DNA from 2 places in the Planococcus maritimus genome. Region 2 is predicted to be linked to the other one. Evidence: riboswitches for the same ligand, from Rfam matches in the RefSeq annotation. Region 2 holds a riboswitch; the other holds the start of a gene.
What was found. Region 2 has a riboswitch for preQ1 ahead of queF (preQ(1) synthase). Riboswitches for the same ligand answer to the same signal wherever they lie in the genome.
Positions count from the first base shown of each region.

Region 1 (7,427 bases), 1.0 Mb from region 2:
GTCATTAACTCGGCATTCACAATACTGCAGTCAGATTTTACTTCGGGATTTGACGATTGGACGGGGACCGAACAGACAGCCTTGAGCGAACACGTAGTAGAGTCAGGCAACGGATCTAATCGAATTGCCGTATTAAATGTGGACGGGGCGATTCAAGATACTGGAGAGGCGTCTCTATTTTCCGCTGCAGGTTACAACCATGATTTGTTCATGGAACAACTACAGGCTATTAAAGAAGACAGCAGCGTCAAAGGTGTTGTCTTGAAAGTCAATTCTCCGGGCGGAGGAGTCGTTGAATCGGCACAGATCCATGACAAGATTAAAGAGATTCAAGATGAGACCGGAAAACCGCTTTACGTATCGATGGGGGCAATCGCTGCTTCTGGAGGTTACTATATTGCGGCGCCTGCTGAAAAGATTTTCGTCAGCGAAGAAACTTTGACAGGCTCGATTGGCGTTATTATGCAAAGCGTCAATTACGGTGAATTGGCAGAGCGCTATGGCGTGGATTTCGTCACCATCAAATCGGGTCCATATAAAGACATCATGAGCCCGACACGCGAAATGACGGATGACGAGCGTGCGCTCTTGCAAGAGATGCTCGATAGTTCCTATGAAGAGTTCGTCGATGTAATCGAAGAAGGACGCGACATGACCGAAGCGGAAGTTAAAGAATACGCAGACGGCCGCATTATGAATGGCCGCCAAGCAGTCGAAGCGAACCTTGCGGATGATTTCGGCTTTGAAGAAGATGTCATCCAGGCGATGCAGGATGACTTTGATTTAGCGGGCGGCGAAGTGTTCGAATACGGTGCTAGCGAGGACTGGTCATCACTGTTTGCAATGAAAGCCGGTTCATTCTTTGGCATGGACATGGAAACCAAGTTCATCTCGGATATGCTGTCCCAAAACAGCGGACCGCGCATGATGTATCTATACGGTGAAAATTAAGGAGGTGGAGAAGCATGACTGATCACGTCACGAACGAATCGGCAGAACGGGCGGCTGCAACTCCGCCGGCCCGGCCGGAAAATGATCAAATTCTATTTTATGAACGTAAGCCGGCAGGGTTTTGGATGCGCTTTTGGGCGTATTTAATCGATCTTCTAGCCATCTCGGCGGTGTCTTCTATTCTGATACGGCCACTGTTTGCGCTATTCGGATGGGAAACGGCTGAAACTGTGTGGTATGCGCCATATGCGATTTTGACCGCGTTTGTTTTTTATGGTTATTTTGTGTTGATGACTAAGTTTTTTGCACAGACACTCGGGAAGATGGTATTTGGCCTGCGCGTCGTTTCGTTGAAAACGGAGCGTTTATCTTGGTCGACCTTATTGTTTCGCGAATGGATCGGCCGCTTTATTTCGGTAACGATTTTGCCTTTGTATTGGATCGTCGGATTCACTGCTTTAAAGCAAGGTGTCCATGATTTCATTGCAGATACGACGGTTGTCCACGAGGACGCTTACCGCAAACAGCAAATGGCGAGAAAGCGGCTGGAAGGGTCTCGGTTGCAAGAAAGCGAAAGCATTTAGTATGATAAAGGTAATCTGAAAGGGAGGCGTTGCAATTTGGTACAAATCACATTCAAGCAAAACCCTGTAACATTGCCAGGCAATGAAGTGAAAGTAGGCGATCAGGCACCGGACTTCACGGCGTTATCGAACAGCCTGGAACCGAAGTCTTTGGAGGATTTCAAAGGCAAAGTGCTATTGGTTAGTGTCGTGCCATCACTTGATACAGGAGTATGTTCCGATCAGACAAAACGCTTCAGCGATGAAGCGGCATCACTAGGTCAAGACGTCGAAGTGTTGACGGTTTCTTGTGACTTGCCATTCGCACAGAAGCGCTGGACCGAAATTAACGGTGTAGACTCCATCACAACATTGTCCGATCATCGCGACTTGTCGTTTGGTGAAGCGTACGGCTTGACGATGCAAGAACTGCGCTTGTTGGCACGTTCCATTTTTGTAGTCGACAAAGACGGCAAAGTGGCATACGTGGAATATGTGTCAGAAGGTACCGATCACCCTGATTACGACAAAGCACTTGAAGCAGTTAAGAAACTGACAAACTAATACCAAGAAACCCACTCTTGCCGAGTGGGTTTCCTTATTGAGGACGGAGATTTATGAATTCATCTATGGAAAGTATTTTTACGGCGATTGACAATGAAACGGTGTCGATCCAAAAACAGGAAGAAACTTCCTATTTAGAAAGTTTGCTCACGACGACTGAGCGCTGGCTGGATGGGCAATTGAGCATCGCAGAAGATGCATCAAAAGAAGATATGCGAAAAGCGCTGCAATTGTCGATATTAAAAGGCATGAAAGAGCATGTTCAGCCCCATCACCAAATGACGCCGGATGCACTCGGTTTATTAATCGGCTACCTGGTGGAGCTATTTGTCAAAGAACAGCAAGCGACTGTTCTGGACCCCGCAGCCGGAACGGGTAATTTATTGTTTACTGTGATGAATTATTTGGACGGCCGCATGAGCGGGACTGCTGTCGAACTCGATGATTTGTTAATCCGACTGGCTTCGAATATCGGCAATTTGATCGAGCAGCCAGTGACGTTTTATTTGCAAGATGCCCTGCAACCGCTATTGATCGACCCGGTCGATTGCGTCGTTTCTGACTTGCCGGTCGGTTATTATCCGGACGAAGCAACTGCCTCAAATTATGAGTTGAAAGCGGAAGAAGGCATGTCCTATGCCCATCATTTGTTCATCGAGCAATCGTTGAAGCATACAAAAGCAGGCGGCTATTTGTTCTTTGTCATCCCAAGAAATATTTTCGAATCACCAATGGCGGGACAATTGCACAGCTTCCTGAAACATCAAGCGCATATCCAGGCGGTCATGGAACTGCCGGAGAACATCTTTAAAAACGCTCAGCATGCTAAGGCAGTGTTGGTTTTGCAGAAAAAACAAGATGGCTTGAAAGCACCGAAAGAAGTGCTCCTTGCCCGCGTCCCAAATATGTCGAAGCCCGAAACGATGGCGAAATTCTTTACACAAGTCAATGGATGGTTCAAAGAAAATAAATAAAGGCATAAACCGGTTCTATTCGTAGAGGGCCGGTTTTTTCGTTCCTGGAAAAAGGCAGGAACTTTTCAGGGGACGGCGAATAGCGTTAAGTAGACAAAAGAATGATCATCTTGAAAGGAGTGGAAGTATGTATCAGAACATTCTACTGGCTGTCGACGGTTCCGAAAATTCGGCTCGTGCAGCTAAAGAGGCCGTGAAGATTGCTAGTTTGGTTGATGGAGCGGAAGTGACGGTTGTCTATGTGTCCGATTACAAAGAAGATGCAAATGAAGTGATTCATGACGCTGCGGCGATGGAATTCGATTTGGCCAGAAAGAAAAAGATCCAGCCAGTCGCCGAGCTGCTGGATAGGGAACAAATATTCCACCAAGTCGAAGTGTTGCATGGCATTCCAGGCCCCGCAATCGTCAAGATGACCAAGGAAAAGCAATACGATTTAGTGGTCATTGGGAGTCGTGGATTGTCGCCGATCCGTGAAGTAATGCTTGGCAGCGTTAGCCACAAAGTCGTCAATCATGCAGAATGCCCCGTTCTTGTAGTCAGGTGATCCAGCTTGCGGTGATTTGGTATACTAAGCATAGCGTGAATTAGGGGAGATGAGAAAAACATGGTGGAGTTGCCGAATTGCCCACAATGCGGTTGTGAGTACACGTATGAAGATGCCGGAATGGTGGTGTGCCCAGAGTGTGCACATGAATGGAATCCGACTGAACAACTGCAAGAGGAAGCGGTGCGCGATGCGGTTGGAAACATTTTAGCGGATGGGGACGCTGTCACGGTGATCAAAAATTTGAAAGTAAAAGGCAGTTCGAATACCTTGAAAATCGGAACGAAAGTCAAAAGCATCCGACTTGTAGACGGTGACCATAATATTGATTGCAAAATCGATGGCTTCGGTGCAATGCAGTTGAAATCGGAATTTGTGAAAAAAGCCTGAGGTCGATGCAAGCAAAAACCCGGTCAGTTCGCCAGAAATAGCGAACCGACCGGGTTTTATACTTGAGTTAAACTCCGCGTTTATTTCCCCATAACAGGGTGTGCAGCTGAGGCAGTACTTTGGCGTCGTTTAGTGGAGCGGATGTTAAATGTCTGTCGATCAGCCATTGATAACGTCCAAGCAGATGCTGGACCAGCTGTTCATCGTCTGTCGTTTGTGTGTCGTCATTGCCGACTTGTAAAAAGAATGGAAATGCTGGATAGCGCAAGTGAAGCTGTTCTGCAAAAAAGAAATCAGCTTCATCAAATACGACCACTTTCAAACTCGCTTGAGCCGCAGATAGCCTGCCAAGCATCGCATCGAGTTTGGAGTAATCCAAAATCATGCCTGAACTTGGAGGTTTCGGCGACACAGTGACATCATCGATTTCAGTGAGCCAGTCCTGCCAAATGCTGCCTTGAGTTTCGACCGCAGTTCGCCAGCCGTTTTCACGGCACAACGCGACCAGTTCTGCTATTCCTTTATGGAGAGCTGGATTGCCACCTGAAATGGTGACGTGGGAAAAGGCATCTTTCCCGAGCTGTTTTAACTGAGTGACAATGTCATCAGGTGCCATCGCCGTACTTTTGCCAGTACCATCCCATGTAAACTTAGAATCGCACCAGGAACAGGAATAATCGCATCCAGCTGTCCGGACGAACATCGTTTTCTGTCCCATGACCATGCCTTCGCCTTGAATGGTCGGTCCGAAGACTTCCATAACAGGGATTTTCATGATGACACCTTCTTCGGTCGGTAGATCACATAGCTTGTCGGCGTTTCGCGGACGATGACTTGCAAGCATTCCGGTTGGTTATCCGTTTGGTTAAGCTTTTCTTGAATCAGCGTATGGATTTGTTTGGCGAGCAATTCGGTCGTAGGAAAGGTGTGGCTGAATTCCGGATGGTCATTCAATACGCTATGGTCATAGCGTTTATGCACCAGGTCTTTCAAGTGTTTAAAGTCGATCAGAAAGCCAGTGTCATTCAATTGGTCACCGGCAATCGTTAGATTCAGATGATAGGTATGGCCGTGCATTTTAGCGCATTTCCCGGCTTCGTCGGCAGGGATATAGTGAGCCGCGGAAAAATGCATATCTTTGTTTAATTCAAAGCAATACGGATGCGAAACCGTTGGATAAAATTGCTGCATCATGACTTTGCACCTGCCTTTTGAGAAAGGTAAGTCTGCAAGCCTTCGTTTCGCAGCCTACAGGATGGGCATGTGCCGCAGCCTTCTGCTGGAATGCCATGATAGCAAGTCAAGGTTTCTTTTTGTACAAAATCGAATGCGCCGAGTTGGTCGGACAACTCCCAGACGCCTGCCTTATCTAGCCACATAAGCGGCGTGTGGATAACAAATTGCTTATCCATCGACAAATTGAGTGTGACATTCAGCGACCGGATGAAAGTATCTCGGCAATCCGGATAGCCGCTGAAATCCGTCTCGCTGACGCCCGTTATCAAATGTCGCGCACCAAATGCGTCGGCGTAAATTGCGGCAAAAGAAAGGAATAATAAATTGCGTCCCGGCACAAATGTAGATGGCAGGCCATCACTTTGTTCTTCGACTTCGATCGAGTCGCGCGTCAAAGCATTGGCGGATAATTGATTGATGAGTCCCATATCGAGTACTTGCAATGTGACGCCAAGTGTTTCTGCGATGTGTTTGGCATGTTCAATTTCCTGCACATGACGCTGGCCGTAATCAAAAGTAACGGCGAGCACTTCGCTGAATTGTTCTAACGCCCAAAATAGGCAAGTGGTGCTATCTTGTCCACCGCTGAACACTACGACGGCTTTTTCATTTTTCATGTAACTACAGCTCCTTAGTTTTTTTGAGAGGGAGTTTGCGAACCTCTTTTATGAAACAGTTACCATAATAGCATAATTAGGCGAGTTCCTGTGTTTTTTCATGTGTAGCGAAAATGTTGTCAGGGTATACAGTGGATAAAAGGGAGGAGTGGCTGCAGATGAAAGCAATAGTCATTGATCAGTACGGAGGAAAAGAGCAACTAAAAGAACGGGAAGTGGAAACGCCAGCCATTTCAGCGCATCAAGTGTTGGTAGAAGTCCACGCGACTTCAATCAATCCGATTGATTGGAAGTTGAGGGAAGGCTATTTAAAAGAAATGCTGCCATGGGAGTTCCCGATTATTCTTGGCTGGGATGTCGCTGGAGTCGTAAAAGAAGTGGGCGATGAGGTCAGACATTATCATCCAGGCGACCGGGTTTTCGCGCGTCCAGCTACAACGCGTCAAGGAACCTATGCTGAATTCGTCCCAGTTGATGAGAATTTGCTGGCGCGCATGCCTGAAAGCATGAGTTTTGAAGAAGGCGCAGCCATTCCATTAACCGGGCTGACAGCGTGGCAATGTTTAGTAGAGACCGGCCAGATTAAGAAAGGCGATAAAGTGCTCATCCATGCAGGCGCTGGCGGCGTCGGCAGCATGGCAATTCAAATTGCCAACAGCATCGGCTGCTACGTAGCAACGACTGCAAGTGATAAAAACGATGAACTCGTCACTTCACTTGGCGCAAACCGCGTCATTGATTATCGGGAAGAGGATTTCTCGGAAGTGCTGGAGAATTTTGATTTTGTTTTGGACACAATGGGCGGCGAAACGCTCGACAAAAGCTATAGCGTCTTAAAACGGGGCGGCAAGCTGGTCAGCATAGCCGGTCAGCCAGATGAAGAAAAAGCGGGACAGTTCGGAATCGAAGCTAGTAGTTATTGGCTTGAGCCAAATGGCCAGCAACTGAAAAAATTGGGCGATCTCTTCGTTAGCGGGGAAGTAAAGCCAGAAGTTGGGCACATTTATCCGCTGACAGAACAAGGTGTACGAGATGCGCATGAGTTAAGCGAATCTCATCACGCCAGAGGCAAAATCGTTCTCAAAGTAAAAGGATGACAGATAAAAGCACGCAGCCATCAGGCTGCGTGCTTTTATCTATTATTCCGATTTGCCGGAACGTTCTTCTGAATAATAATCGTCGGGTGCATCGCTTTGTGCTTCGTCTGTCCGAACAACGAGCACGTCGCATTTAGAGGAGCGAACGATATGTTCTGAAACACTGCCGATGAGGAAACGTTCAACAGCATTCAAGCCGGTAGCTCCGCAAATGATCAAATCGGCTTCGACTCTCTTAGCCAGTTCGCGGGGAATCATCGTTTTAGGCGAACCGTAATCGACCACGATATTGACGTTTTCAACACCGCCAGCTTCGGCTTCTTTTTTGTAATCGCCCAACAAATCTTCAGCGAATTTTTGGGCACGGTCCGCAATTGAACGGTCGTATGCCTCAATGGCAGCAAATGAACGCGTATCGATTACATTTACCAGGTTTAAGGTTGCGTGGTTTCTGGTGGCGATGCCGATGGACTTTTTAAACGCCCATT
Region 1 covers NZ_CP016538.2:1,279,088-1,286,514, forward strand. The annotation lists gene sppA (signal peptide peptidase SppA) at 1-951, shown strand, start outside; gene BBI11_RS06455 (RDD family protein) at 966-1,535, shown strand; gene tpx (thiol peroxidase) at 1,572-2,078, shown strand; gene BBI11_RS06465 (class I SAM-dependent methyltransferase) at 2,132-3,052, shown strand; gene BBI11_RS06470 (universal stress protein) at 3,180-3,599, shown strand; gene BBI11_RS06475 (zinc ribbon domain-containing protein YjdM) at 3,660-3,989, shown strand; gene queE (7-carboxy-7-deazaguanine synthase QueE) at 4,057-4,767, opposite strand; gene queD (6-carboxytetrahydropterin synthase QueD) at 4,761-5,183, opposite strand; gene queC (7-cyano-7-deazaguanine synthase QueC) at 5,180-5,842, opposite strand; PreQ1 riboswitch class I at 5,851-5,894, opposite strand; gene BBI11_RS06495 (NADP-dependent oxidoreductase) at 6,001-6,939, shown strand; gene BBI11_RS06500 (universal stress protein) at 6,982-7,427, opposite strand, start outside.
Region 1: linked by a shared signal. The riboswitch ahead of queC (7-cyano-7-deazaguanine synthase QueC) and the one ahead of queF (preQ(1) synthase) in region 2 are both predicted to bind preQ1.

Region 2 (7,427 bases):
CAAGTTGGAACGTGCGCTAACAGAAGGCGAACAGGCAGGAGCTGCGGGTCAGGAAGTAGCCGATTTGCACCGGCAATGGCTCGGGTTTACGTGGGGCAGTTACGATCCCAAAGCACACGCCGGCCTAGCGGAGATGTATGTGGCAGATGAACGGTTTGCTGCGTACTATGATAGAGCCGGTGAAGGCGCAGCGCAGTATTTGCGAGATGCCATCATTGCCTATACCGATCAGCACAGTGAATAAAAATGGTCCCGCCTTGGCGGGTCTTTTTTCGTTTCGTTCGGAAAGGCAAGGGAATAGAAGTTAAATACAATAAGAAAGATGGGGGATGAGGAAGATGCTGACCGTGATGAGCTTTAATATTGCCTCAGGAAAACGAATAGACGGCGAACTGGAACTTGAATTGACAGCACAGGCCATTGAACAAGGGCGAGTGGATATTGCCGGTTTACAGGAGGTCGACCGCAACTTTTCCTCGCGCAGCAAATTTTGGGACCAGGCCAAATGGCTATCCAAGCGGCTCGGCATGAACATGGCATACGGGCCGAATTTGATCGACAGGGGAGCCGGTGGCACGCGGCCGAAGCGTGAATACGGCAACGCAATCTTAAGCCACTATCCAATTGTATCGTCCAAAAACCATGATTTAAGCGCTGTCGAAACGCATCCGGAAAACTTTGAGCCGCGCGGGATGCTTGAAGCGGTCATTGAAGTGGCTGGGCAACGATTTTCTTTTTACAATACGCATCTGTCGTTGATTGACGAGATCGTGGACCGCAATTTGACGGAAATTCTCACCATCACCGCAGGCAACCCGCTGCCTCAACTACTGGTAGGAGATTTCAATGCGTCGCCATCGACTAAGCACATCCAGCGATTCTCCAAGCATTTCCACAACGCATTTGGTGCTGGCCCCTATCCCGACACGTATAAAAAGCAGGGAGACCACGGACAGAAAATCGATTATATTTTCCATAATGACCATTTTGAGTCGTCAGAAGCCTGGGTTGTTGAAAACGAGGCGTCAGATCACGTGCCAATTGTGGCAAAAATCAGAAATTTACAAAACTATAACATATTTTAACTTGTTTTTAACTTAGAAAAGCGCCATGCCTGCTATAATTAAGGGGACAATTGCAGCTGCCACTGATTCGTTTCAACCTGAAAAGGAGATGGTCTCATGCACGGCGACGCCAGCACGACACCAACAGTGAAAGTAATGTCGTTCAATATTGCCCACGGAATGGGAATGGACGGCCAAGTGGATTTAGAGAGAACGGCACAAGCGATCGAAGCGTCAGGCGCTACCATTGTAGCCCTCCAGGAAGTCGACCGTTATTTTTCTTCCCGCAGTTTTTATATGGATCAGGTCGAATGGCTTTCCGAACGGCTCGGGATGTACGCCGCATATGGCGCGAACTTGAATCAGGAGCCGGATGACCCAGAACGCCCGAATCGCCAATACGGCAACGCGACATTAAGCCTTTATCCCATTAAATATGCAGAAAACCATTTTTTGACGCAAGTCGTTACCGACGTCTACAATAATGAGCAGCGAGGCGTCCTCGAGACCGTAATTGAAATCGAAGGAACGTATCTCAAAGTATTGAATGCTCACTTGGCGTTAAAAGATGAAGAATTGGAACTGAGTGTTGCGGAAATAGTGGAGATTGCGGGCAAAAGCTATTTTCCAAAAATCATCACAGGCGATTTCAATGCGCCGCCGACACACCGCCACTTGAGCCATCTACACAGCACCATGACGGATGTCTTCTTGAGAACCAAGCGGGGCGACGCCTATACGTATCCATCTCCTTATGAAAATCATGAAACAGGTGAATCGTTTAAGCCGATGACGCGCATCGATTATATTTTTGCTGACCACGGTTTTGACGTGCGCGAGGTCGAAACAATCGAAACGGCGGTATCGGACCATTTGCCGATCACCGCAGAGCTGGTCTGGACACAGAAAAAGGTCCCATCTGCCATCCTCGTGCCTGCAGTCCTGCCAACTAAACAAAAAATGTAAATACGAAAAGCCGCCGGCAAGTTAGACTGCTGGCGGCTTTTCTGCGCATGGATTTTATTCATGAAGCAAAACTTTTTTGGGTGCTTGTTTTGGAGCGGCGTGCGAGTTTGACGAGCAAGTAAACAAGTGGGGTATCCGCTGCTGCGACTGCCCATTTAAACAGATACTGGGTTACAATCATCGCGGCTAGCGCCGATAGCGGCATCGTCCCATAAAAAGCGATCGTGATAAAAATGGACGTATCGACCAATTGGCTAACCATCGTCGATGCATTATTGCGCAGCCACAACTTCGAGTCGCCGTTTCTCGCTTTTAATTTGTGGAAGATCGAGACGTCTAAGTTCTGGCTGATAAAATACGACACAAGACTTGCGAGCGTCACTCGGAAGCCGGCCGAGAAAATCGACTCGAATGCTTGCTGGTCTGCGAAAAACGGCGCGGACGGCAACTGAATCGCCGCAAAGATGAACGCCAGCGCTGCGAGTTGCGTGATAAACCCAGCCATGACCGTTTGGCGCGCGGCTTCTTTGCCGTACACTTCTGCGATGGTGTCGGTGATCGGAAACGTAAAGACGTAGACGATGACCGCGGCCGGCAGCACGGCCCATTCACTGATCGAGAATAGTTTGACCGCTAGGATATTCGACAGGATGAGCAAGCCGACAAAAGCACCGTTTAAATAAAGTAGCATGGCCGCTTCCCCTTATCGATTGGTGATTGTTTCCGGATTCATGTCGTGGTTCATCATCCGGTACGTCGCCATTTCTTCGTATTTCGTGCCAGGCTTGCCGTGGTTCGTATACGGGTCGATTGACAAGCCGCCGCGCGGGGTAAACTTGCCCCAAACTTCGATATAGCGGGGGTCGAGCAGCTCGATCAAGTCGTTCATGATGATATTGACGACGTCTTCATGGAAATCGCCGTGATTGCGGAAGCTGAACAAATAGAGCTTCAGAGCTTTACTTTCAACGAGCTTTTTATCGGGAATGAAGCTCAAATAAATCGTCGCGAAATCTGGCTGGCCGGTTTGCGGGCATAGCGAAGTGAATTCCGGGCAATTGAATTTGACGAAGTAATCGCGCGTGTGGAGATTGTCGATCGCTTCTAGAATGCCTGGGTCGTACTCGAATTTGTAGCGTGTGTTCTGGTTGCCGAGCAAAGCTAAATGCTCGAGTGTATCTTCATTTCTTCCTGCCATGTGTGTGGCCTCCTTCAAAATGGCCGGCGGGGGAGAGCTATAAAAAATCGGACAACAGAAAAGCCGAATCGCATGTGGATTCGGCTTGATTTCAAAATCCATAGTTTTTTATAGAGGGTGGAATGCTATGAACCTCTCCCGTTGCCGGGTTATTTAATTTCCTGCCTTATCGTATAAGATAGGGGCGGTTCTGTCAATTGGTGGTTTGTTAGGGATTAGCCTTTGCAATTTTCAGTTCCTATAGTTAATAGGGCAAGACGTGTGTGATGAAAAGAAGTGTTTGGAAAAATATTCGCTTTTCGACTGCGTTTCAGGGGGACGCTTTCCGGAGGGCTTGCATTGAGCCGCTTCGTCGCTGCGCTCCTGCAGGGTCTCAATTGTCTCGCTATTCCTCCCGGAGTCGCCCCCTTCCACTCCGTCTCTAGTTTAGAGGGAAAGATCATTTCTTCAATCTACTTAATAAAAGATGTGGAAATGTGTCGGGCTTTGTAGCTCAAGTCATCTCGATCAATAAAGATGTAATTGTAAATTCTATTCTAATTAAAATCTTTCTATTCAAGTATCTTAAACCCAGATACCACGTCCGAGGAAGCGATTCCCCCGCTAGCCGGCAACTGGGTACAGAAGCAAACATAACTAAACACGCTTCACTCAATGAAATCTCCTAGCCGCCGAGCGTAAAGGGGTGAGCCGATGCCGTAAGACAGGCGTTCTTCCTGGCTTATGGCAAGAGGCCAACCCAAAGCCCGGCGGCGACTGCCAAATGAAGTTCAACTAATAAACAGGAATAATTTCACAAGCAAACCCTCGCTATCTTCATAAATGTGGTCAATCCGGGAAGCGATTCCCCCACAAGCCGGCAACTGGGTACAGAAGCCGACCCGCCTAAACACGCCTCACTCATTGAAATCTCCCAGCCGCCGAGCGTAAAGGGGTGAGCCGAAGCGGTAAGACAGGCGGTTTTCCTGGCTTACTGCGAAAGGCCAACCCAAAGCAGGGTGGCGACTACTAAACTGAAGCTCAAATAGAATTATGGAACAATAAGACAAACAAGCCCTCGCTATCTTCTTTTTTCAGCAAATAAAAAAAGCTAGAGAAAAAAATCTCTAGCTTTTCATTATTAATGAAACGGGCAACCTGATTGCACAGTTGTATTCTTTTGTTCGTGATAAAACACATTATCCGGGCGGTTTTTCAGTTTTTGCACGTTTTTTAAGATCAAGCGGCTTTTTGGCATCGTCGGCATGCGGGACATATCGTAGGACAAGTCCTGTTCAGGCACGCTGTATTCCAGGTTCTCTGCAAAATACTTAAAAATCGACTGCATATACATGACCGTCATCCATTCACCCGCACAGCGGTGGCCGGTATGATGGTCGCCGCCTCCTTGCGGAATGAAAGAAAACGGGCTGCCGTCCCATGTGCTGAAACGTTCAGGGATGAATTCGTCGGCATTGTCCCAGGAATCGGGATGATGGTTCGTGCCGTAAAGGTCCAGAATGACGCGCATGTCTTTTTTGAACTGGACGCCGTTCCAGTTGAAATCTTTTTTGGAAATCGCTGCCATGACGGGTGCGAAAGGATAATAGCGACGCACTTCCTGGGCAAAATTATGGCTGTAATTGTGTTCATCCGCCTGCAATTTTTCGCGTGTGGCCGGATTTTCGTGCATGGCCATGACACCGAAGACGATAAAGTAAGCCGTCGCAATCATCGGACGGTAGGCGTTGTTCAAATCGACAGCTGCTGTTTCGAGGTCGAGCAGTTTGCCGTTTGGCGTGCGGTGATGGGCGACGATATACGCTGCTGTGTACGCTGGCGGATTGTACTCGCCTTTACGGATTTGCTTGATGATTTTCTTTAGCCAGTCTTCGTGTGCATTGCGCGCTTTCATGCCTTCAAGGTAGCGCCCTTCGGTGAGGCCAAACGAATCGACCATCGTAACAAGTTCCCATGTGCGCTGCTTGACTTCGCTTTCTTTCATTGGCAGGCCAGCCCAATGGATCATCGAGCGCGTGAAAATTTCTTCGATTTCATCCAATAAGACGACTTCGTCCATGTGCTGCCATTGTTCAGCTTTGGCTTCTAATTCTTGGATCATCATGCGCTTGGCATCTTCTAATCGTTCAGGTGTCATCATCGATAGGAACATGCGTTTTTGCTGATGATGGTCTTCGCCGTCGCGCCCATGGACCGCACCGCGCCCGAATAGCGTCTGTTCAAGTGGAAGCGGCGCTGCACCGCTGCGTTTGAAATAATCGTTATTGTAGAACAGTTCAGCGGCTTCCTCGCCGGCCATGCACAGGACCTTTTTCCCCATCAGGCGGGTTTCAAAAATATCCGAGCCCAGCTCTTTGCGGCGGCCAGGCAGGAAATCAAATCCTTCACCGAGAAGGGATAGAGTATTGTCCAATTCTTTTGCTTTCGGGATCGGGTGCTTCACTTTCATGTAACGTCAGCTCCTTGAGTCTATTCAATGCAGGAAATTCACCTGTTAAGTTGAAAAATCATTGTAGGAAACCATACCCTTCTAGCATCCCCGTAAACGCTTCCGGAATTTTGGAATAGCGCATATCAAAAAGCTGGAGTAGGCGTTTTTTCATGGTACACTGAAAACACTAGATAGGCTGAAAGGAGCGGCAAGAATGACAAATGGATTCGGCGGCTTGTCCCGTCAGGCACTCGAATGGGTCGAGTTGAAATGGCCAGGAGCTGCGCTAGAAGAAGCTGTCCCTTTAAAAGGCGGAACTTCTTCACTGCTTTATGAAATTCGCGCAAACAAAGACGGAGAGCGGCAAAGCCTTGTGTTGCGGCTGCATCATAAAGGAGAGTGGCTCGATCAGGAACCGGATTTGGCCAAGCATGAGGCAATGAGTCTGGAACTCGCCGAAAAAGCGGGTATTTCCGCCCCGCGCGTTCTAGCGTTTGATGAGAGTGGAGAAGCATGCGGCATGCCGGCCGTCTTGATGACAAAAGTACCGGGGACGGTTATTTTGCCGCCTTCGTATGATGCGGCGTGGCTTGAAGGCCTTGCTGAGACGCTCGCAGAGATTCATCGCCATAAAGCGGAAGGCTTTCCTTATGAATACTTCGCTTATAACGATGCAAGGCGTCTCGAGCGGCCAAAGTGGTCGCGTGTTGAAGGCGATTGGATGCGCGCATTTTATATCGTCGCTGCAGGTGGTCCGCCGGTTGAGTATGGCTTGATCCACCGCGATTATCACCCGGGAAATATTCTATGGGAATCTGGGCGCGTCAGCGGGGTCGTCGACTGGGTCAATACGTGCTTGGGTCCGGCTGGAGTCGATGTCGGGCATTGCCGCGTCAATTTGGCGCAACTTTACGGCACACGCGTCGCCAATGAATTTTTGGCCGCTTATGAACGCCATGCCGGCCCATCATTTACTTATGATCCGTATTGGGATTTATTGTCTTTGATTGACACATTGGACGGCAGCCCTGCAGTCTACCCGGGTTGGAAAGAATTCGGCTTGTCCGGCTTGTCCGATGAATTGGTCCGTTATCGCTTGGATGAGTACTTGATGAGCTTGATGGATCGCTTCGATGATTTCTGAGCTGTGCCTCTGAGGTTTGATTTCTCCCATACAGGCAATATATATAGCACAAGCATGTATTTAGAGGAGGAGTCAACATGACAGACGAACAGCTAACAGGATTAAAGGAGCAACTCGAAGCGCAATTAAAATCGCTCGAGGAACGAATGGAACATGCCGAGGAATTCGAAACAAGTGAGCTATCCAATTACGATAATCACCCGGGCGATAATGCCACTGATTTGTACGACCAAGAGCGCGGAATGGCGATGGAGCAATTCAAGGAAGAAGAGCACGCGGATGTAGTGGCTGCATTGAAAGCCATTGAAGACGGAACGTATGGCAAATGCGCGGTGTGCGGAAAAGACATTCCGTACGAACGACTCGAAGCGATACCGACCGCGCTGACCTGCATCGATCACGCGGATCATAGCCTGGACTTGGAAAGCCGGCCATCAGAAGAGGATGTTATCGGATCGTCGACAGACCACCCTGCAAAAACGGAAGATGGCCGAATTCGTGATTACGAAAACAGCTTTGACGATGTCGAGAATTTTGGTTCGTCAGACGGCCCTCAAGATCAACCGGGTGAAGACCAGGAAGATTTTTATAAAGACGATGAGGCAGAAGAAGACGAGCAATTTA
Region 2 covers NZ_CP016538.2:257,585-265,011, forward strand. The annotation lists gene BBI11_RS01420 (MerR family transcriptional regulator) at 1-244, shown strand, start outside; gene BBI11_RS01425 (endonuclease/exonuclease/phosphatase family protein) at 330-1,085, shown strand; gene BBI11_RS01430 (endonuclease/exonuclease/phosphatase family protein) at 1,182-2,030, shown strand; gene BBI11_RS01435 (queuosine precursor transporter) at 2,089-2,721, opposite strand; gene queF (preQ(1) synthase) at 2,734-3,228, opposite strand; PreQ1 riboswitch class I at 3,323-3,370, opposite strand; gene BBI11_RS01445 (cytochrome P450) at 4,349-5,677, opposite strand; gene BBI11_RS01450 (phosphotransferase family protein) at 5,874-6,803, shown strand; gene BBI11_RS01455 (TraR/DksA C4-type zinc finger protein) at 6,881-7,427, shown strand, end outside.